One region of the Paenibacillus filicis genome, then DNA from elsewhere that is predicted to be linked to it. Evidence: riboswitches for the same ligand, from Rfam matches in the RefSeq annotation. Region 1 holds a riboswitch; the other holds the start of a gene.
The links. Region 1 has a riboswitch for FMN ahead of ribD (bifunctional diaminohydroxyphosphoribosylaminopyrimidine deaminase/5-amino-6-(5-phosphoribosylamino)uracil reductase RibD). Riboswitches for the same ligand answer to the same signal wherever they lie in the genome.
Positions count from the first base shown of each region.

Region 2: another riboswitch for FMN. It lies ahead of WMW72_RS33565 (DMT family transporter); the one in region 1 lies ahead of ribD (bifunctional diaminohydroxyphosphoribosylaminopyrimidine deaminase/5-amino-6-(5-phosphoribosylamino)uracil reductase RibD).

Region 1 covers NZ_JBBPCC010000002.1:491,183-494,582, forward strand. Annotated here, with positions in the region: gene WMW72_RS05960 (bifunctional 3,4-dihydroxy-2-butanone-4-phosphate synthase/GTP cyclohydrolase II) at 1-79, opposite strand, end outside; gene ribE (riboflavin synthase) at 130-795, opposite strand; gene ribD (bifunctional diaminohydroxyphosphoribosylaminopyrimidine deaminase/5-amino-6-(5-phosphoribosylamino)uracil reductase RibD) at 799-1,929, opposite strand; FMN riboswitch at 2,330-2,505, opposite strand; gene WMW72_RS05975 (VOC family protein) at 2,783-3,145, shown strand; gene WMW72_RS05980 (Rrf2 family transcriptional regulator) at 3,192-3,400, opposite strand, start outside.
Region 2 covers NZ_JBBPCC010000036.1:11,447-14,846, reverse strand. Annotated here, with positions in the region: gene WMW72_RS33575 (sigma-70 family RNA polymerase sigma factor) at 1-245, opposite strand, end outside; partial or broken gene WMW72_RS33570 (NAD(P)H-dependent oxidoreductase) at 529-1,008, shown strand; FMN riboswitch at 1,144-1,287, shown strand; gene WMW72_RS33565 (DMT family transporter) at 1,409-2,410, shown strand; gene WMW72_RS33560 (cold-shock protein) at 2,633-2,863, shown strand; gene WMW72_RS33555 (GNAT family N-acetyltransferase) at 2,975-3,352, shown strand.

The DNA of each region.
Region 1 (3,400 bases):
CCACGACGATAACCACCTTACCGCGTATCAGATCGTAAATCGCTTCTTCGATCGAATGAAATTGAATCGGTACGGTCATGCTCTCCATGCCTCCTTAACCCATCTGTCTATTTTAAATACGTCAGCTGCTTACATGAACCCGTGCTCCGTCAGCAGCGCCGTCAGCTTGCCCGAGGAAGCTCCGCGTCCACCGGCTGTACCGCCGCCGAAGCCGAGCAGACGCTCGATGTACTTGCCCAGCACATCTGCCTCCAGATTCACTTCGTCTCCGGCTTTCTTGTGCTGAAGCACGGTCTCGGCGAGCGTATGCGGGATGATCGATACGGTAAAATGCCCTTCACCGGTCTCGACGACCGTCAAGCTGATGCCGTCGATCGTGACCGACCCGTGGGGAATAATATATTTCAGTAACCCTGGATCACCTGGCTCGATGCGGAACACGACTGCATTTTCCTCCGGCGTACGGGCAGCGATGCGTCCCGTTGTATCCACATGGCCCTGCACAATATGACCGCCGAAGCGACCATTCGCTGCCATCGCCCGCTCCAGGTTCACCTGGGACCCAGCAGACAGGCGCTGGAGCGTCGAACGCCTGAACGTCTCCGGCATAACATCCACAGAGAAAGCCGACTCGTTGAAAGCTACGACGGTTAGGCATACACCGTTGACTGAGATGCTGTCGCCCAGCTTGACATCCTCTAGGACCTTCCTGGCGCCGATCGTCAGGACCATCGCCTGCCCCTGCCTGTCGATGCGCCTCATCGTTCCGATTTCTTCTATAATTCCCGTAAACATGGTTTATTCCTCGCTTTCGCTGACATACCGCGGATACCCCGTCAAGCAGACATCCTCTCCGAAACGCTCCACATTCATTCGATCGATCCGGATCGCCCGGCTCATCGCCTCGCTGCCGGGGAAGTCAAAGCTGCCCGGCGCGAGCGCCCCGCCGCCGATAATCTTCGGCGCGAGGAACAGCGCCAGCTTATCGACGAGCCCCGCGCCCAGCAGGGCTCCGCTCAGCTTGCCGCCGCCCTCGACGAGCAGCGAAGCGATCTCGCGCTCGCCGAGCCGCACCATAGCGGTGCGCAGATCGACTGCGGGCCCCGGGCCGCAGTCGATGACCTCGACGCCCAGCGCTTCCAGCGCGCGGCGGCGTTCAGGCGGCGCCTGTCCGGTCGTCAGCACGACCGTGGGCGCCGCCCCATCGCGCACGAGCTGTGCATCCGGCGGGAGCCTCAGCGTCGAGTCAACGACGACGCGAATCGGGTTCAGACCCGGCACCGTCAGCCGGGTCGTCAGGGCCGGGTCATCGGCAAGCACCGTGCCGATGCCCACCATGATCGCCTGGTGGCGGTGACGCAGCAGATGAACATGGGCGCGTGCCTCCTCGCCCGTGATCCACTTGCTGTCGCCGCCGCGGGCGGCAATCTTGCCGTCTAGCGTGCTGGCGCTTTTGACGGTCACGAACGGCAGTCGCGTCACGATATACTTGTTGAACGCTTCATTCAGCGCCTCGGCCTCGGCGTTTAGTACGGCGGAGCGTACCTCCAGCCCTTGCGCGGCCAGCTTGGCAAGGCCGCTTCCCGCCACCAGCGGGTTCGGGTCCGTCGCTGCGACGACGACCCGCTTGACCTTCTCACGGATCAGCCGGTCGCTGCAGGGCGGCGTCCGTCCGTGATGGCTGCAGGGCTCCAGCGTAACGTAAGCCGTCGCGCCCTCAGCCTCGGCACCGGCCATATTGAGCGCATGAATCTCGGCATGCGCCTCACCCCGCTTCAGATGTGCGCCCATTCCTACGATGCGGCCATCCTTGACCAGCACACAGCCGACGACGGGATTGATTCCCGTCTGTCCGGCAGCTGCGGAAGCCAGCTGGAGGGCAAGGCGCATGTAAAATTCATCGTTCAGAGCAGCATGGGCTTCAGGCATACTTGCCACTCCTTTCCTTAGTTGTCAGGCAGTCTATAGTCTGCCCGCATCGCAATCCAGAAAAATACAACAAAAAAAGCCGCTTTTCGCTGGGGGCAAAAAGGGCTTGAGAGAAGTCGCATCCGATGCAAAACCGGATTGCCGGAATCGTAGTTTCTAATGTGCAACGTGCTGCGCCGTTCAAGATACATCGAGTCACAATAGCTTGAAGCAAGCGTGCTTAAATAGGCACAACCCGCTAGCCTTTGCTTGCACTGAAGCTACCCATCTGTTTCCACAGTATGAGTTTGACTTACAGACCAGCCTTTGCGTTTGCGACATGCTGAACAACACACAGCCATAGACAACACCTGTGAAAACAAGCACATGCCTAAGACACACGCGTACGATACGATCCCGCTTTACCCTTCTCCCATCCAGACTATACTGTCGGTCTCGGACTTGCACCGAGTCAACCGGCTTCAGAACTTGCCTAACAGTTGCAAGATCAAAAGCGCGGGTCACGGACTGAGCCGGCAGCCGAAGCTGCCGCACAACACCGCCGGTAGGGAATTTCACCCTGCCCCGAAAGGTTAAGCTATGCAATTTAAAAGTCAGTATACCTCTAGTTGACCCATTTGTCTACATAGAAATAATAAGTGAAGCATAAGAGAACAATTAAACACGTGATTTCGCAGGACTTAAAGCTGGAACGTCCCCTGTCAACCCTGCTGGATTACCTACTTTCCTTTTTGTGATTGAACTATATATAGGGAGAACGATAAGGGTTGACAAGATCTAGAGATTAATATATAACTGTATTTTTTATAACCATAATGGTTATAGGTCTAACGCAAATTTTGGGAGGTTAACTATGAAAATCACAGATCATTTTATTCCCGTTTTTACCCATCACCTGGATACAACCATTGCTTATTATGAATCTCTTGCTAACCGCGCTATGGACCGAAGATGGGATATTCCCGAAGCTGGTTTGTCTTTAGCCACCGTTTATCCTTACGTTATCGTATCCGGAAGTCCGGAGGCCTTAGAGCCTGCTCGATCACTCCGTGCCGTCGTGTACGTTGATTCCATGAACGAATTGAAGGCCGAATTAAAACAGCAAAATACCCTCATAGTAAGGGATCAGCATGGCCCTATTGGTCCTAGCATTTTTGTACAACATCCCGATGGTACTTTCATTGAATATGTAGAACCTACACCGGCTGCCGTTTAACTGGCGCAAATGCAAAATAAAGCTGCCCCACCATAAGGGAGCAGCTTTATTTTGCATTTGCTTTTGTCCTTAGTTGCTCAACAATTTGAGCTAGCGTAACGGAAGCCAGTTCATGCTCCATTGCCATCTGCGCATGAGAGAGCTCAGGCACTAGAACCGATTCTATGTGCATGCCTACAGAGCAATTGGGGTCGGGGTCCTTATGAAAATTGAACAGCTGGTTTCCTTCCACGGATTCTACGGCCCGGTAGATAT
Region 2 (3,400 bases), on a different contig from region 1:
TCGATGGCGTCTTCGCGTCTGGATTTTCGCACCCGCAGCATATCGAGGCATAGCCTGGAGACCACGGTAGTCAGCCACCCACCCAGGTTCTCCACCTCGCTCGTATCCGAACGGCTCAGACGCAACCAGCACTCCTGCACCGCATCCTCCGCTTCGCTCAAGGAACCGAGCATCCGATAGGCGACCCCCTGCAGGTGACTGCGATGTGCTTCGAATTTCTCTGCTAGCCATTCTTGTTCGTTCATCATCCGATTCCCTCTCACCTTTAGATAGTCATAGTCCTCTATTAGATAGACGAAGCAACGTCAGCTCGTGTGACAGAAAGCCCTGACCATTTTATTATCCGGCTTGCCGGTCAATCTGTCACATCTACTGGGGCTCGTTTCGTCATGATCGTGTAGGCACCAGAGGCAAGGCTGATTTCACAGCGCCCCGTCCTTGGCGTCCATCCTATACAAACTAAAGGTGGTAGACACATGATGGCAACTGTATTGTATTTGACAGCCAACCCGAACGATCTTGAGAATGGTGTTCAGCGGCTGGGGCAAGTTAGGGACTGGCGTTGCATTTGAAGCATTGACCTCCGGCGAGCAAGCAAAAATCAGCCGGCTAGGTGAGCTGGTCGATCAATTTGTGGCTGCCGATAAGTATATATTTGTGAACCCGGTATGGAATTATTCCTATCCGCCTGTGATGAAGGCTTACATCGATGCTATCTGTGTAGCAGGCAAAACCTTCAAATATATCGCAGGTCAAGGACGAGTAGGCCTGATGGGGGACAAAAAAGCCGTTCACATTCAAGCCAGCGGAAGCGTGTTGTCTCCAGGCTCCGACTGGGCTGAATCGGAAATGGGCCATCGCCATCTGGCCGCGATTATGGAGTTCGTCGGGGTGCCCAGCTTCGAAGGAATCTTCGTCGAAGGGATGGCGGTATCGGGTGCTGACCGGGCGTCTGCCATTCGGGAAGAGGCGATCAGCCAAGCTCGGGAGCTGGCCCAGCGCTACTAGAGGAATCACTGCCTGGATGATTCCAAATTGAATGAAAGGTCTGCGGGAAACGGCCTTCCATCATTTTCAGAAATTTTCAGAAAACGAGTATTGTCAGCGCCGCGATAGGTGTGATAAGATTCAGCTTACAAGAATATGAACCTTCGGGGCAGGGTGAAATTCCCTACCGGCGGTGATGATACGTACGTGTATCGCAGCCCGCGACTCCCGGCCTCCGGCCGGGACTGACTTGGTGAAAATCCAAGGCCGACGGTATAGTCCGGATGAGAGAAGGTAAAGAACAGCCGCTGAAAAGCTTATTTTCACAGGTTTGTTTGGCGATGCCCCCGTTGATTATTCAGCGGGGGCTTTGTCGCTTTCAGAAGGTTCAATTCAAAACATTCCTCGGGAGGTTTTTGAATTGGAGCACGTATTCGGTTCTGGCACCAAGAGCTTGAAAGCAAAGGTATCGACCGGCCGTGAGGCGCACGGCATCTGGTATGTGGCGCTTGGCGCTACGCTGTGGGGGCTGGACCCTTTATTCCGCATTCTGCTGCTGAAGAGCTTTACTTCGGCGCAAATTGTATTCATCGAGCATCTGCTGCTTGCCTTCTATGCAGTGCCGGTGTTCCTGATGTACCGCCGCACGCTGCTCGGCAAGCTGACGCTCGGTGTCATCGGAGCCATGCTATTTATCTCATGGGGCGGCTCGGCCATCGCTACCATGCTGTTTACCTCAGCCTTCGCCCATGGCAATGCGAATGCCGTGCTGCTGCTGCAGAAGCTGCAGCCTCTCTTCGCCATTATTCTGGCGCGTCTGCTTCTGAGGGAAGCTTTGCCGTCCCGCTTCTTCGCTTACATCGGGCTCGCTCTCGCGGGTACCTATTTCTTAACGTTCGGCTTCGCCCCGCCGTCGGTGGGTCTGCATGATCTGGCGACACAGGGCTGCCTCTTCTCGATCCTGGCCGCAGCACTGTGGGGCGGCTCGACGGTGATGGGGAAATACCTCCTGCAGAAGGAGCTCAGCTTCCACCTCGTCACTTCGCTTCGATTCTTGTTTGCCATTCCGCTGCTGGCCGTTGTGCTGATCGCCAGCGGAGACAGCTGGCAGGCGCAGGCAAGCGGTGGCGCAATTACACTGATGGCGGTCAATCTGTTGTTCCAGGCCTTCTTCCCGGGCTTGCTCAGCATGCTGCTGTATTATAAAGGATTATCGTCGACAAAGGCTGTCTATGCGACGATCGCCGAGCTGTCTTTCCCCGCAGTTGGGGTATTGGTCAACTGGCTGGCCTTTGATCAGGCGCTGACCTGGGGGCAGCTCGCAGGCTTCGTGCTGATCTGGTCCACGCTGCTCTTGATGAGCCGCCGCAGCCAGAACGGGACATCTGCGCCATCAGCGGAGGCTAAGCCTGCCGCGTTGTAAAGCCCGGCTTTTCATACTCTTTTGCATTTTCCGCGCCGGTGTGGTACACTGTAGTTATTCAATCATATGACACTTAATTCACATATGTAGAAGGTTTCATTTGTCGGATGGAACCTTTCCTCGTATGTGATTTTTTGTACGAAGGAAAGCTGCCCTGAACCGAGGTTTGGGGCAGCTTTATTTTTTAGGGGACGACCAGACGAACAGGAGGATGATGAGCTCATGAACTTTAGAAAACGATCGCTCGAAGAAATTCCGGAAGAGGCGACGGCCATCTGGACGTGTAGCCGTGAAGATTGTAAAGGCTGGATGAGGGATAATTTTGCATTCGCCGTAGCGCCGATCTGCCTGCATTGCGGCGATCTGATGACCAAGGGCACGAAAATGCTTCCGATTATTGTGAATACGAACCATAATTTCAAATCCCTCAAGAAGGGCGTACAGATCTCGTAATCTGCTTGTTCCTGCTTCATCCGCTACCGCCATGGGTAAGGAGACAGAAGGCTGCTGCCTTTATCGGAGGCGCAGCGGATTTTCATTCTTCAGCCGGAGGTGCAGCAAGCGATGAACAAGGCTCAGGAAACGAGTACACAGTCGCAGGACCAACTGGTGGTGCAGAAGCAAGGCAACAGCTTTGTGCTTCAAGACATGAACGGGAAGGCCGGGGAGATCACGTACCGGCTGGTCGATGTGGATACCTGGGTGATCGACCGGACGTATGTAGATCCGGCCTATCGGGGTGGCAGCGTGGGCCGGCGTCTGGTGGACTTGGTCGTCCGGGAAGCCCGGGAGCAGGGCAAGACGATCATACCCGCGTGTTCCTACGCGCTCGCTGTATTTCAGCAGGACCCGGGGTATGCGGATGTATGGAATAGGGAGAAGAAAGGGAGCGACTACTCCGATTCATATAGCTCTGGCAGTGCGACGTCCTCGGAAGCCTGATGCGTGGATGTGGCAGTCACCAGCACGAACAAAAAGAGAGGCTATCCC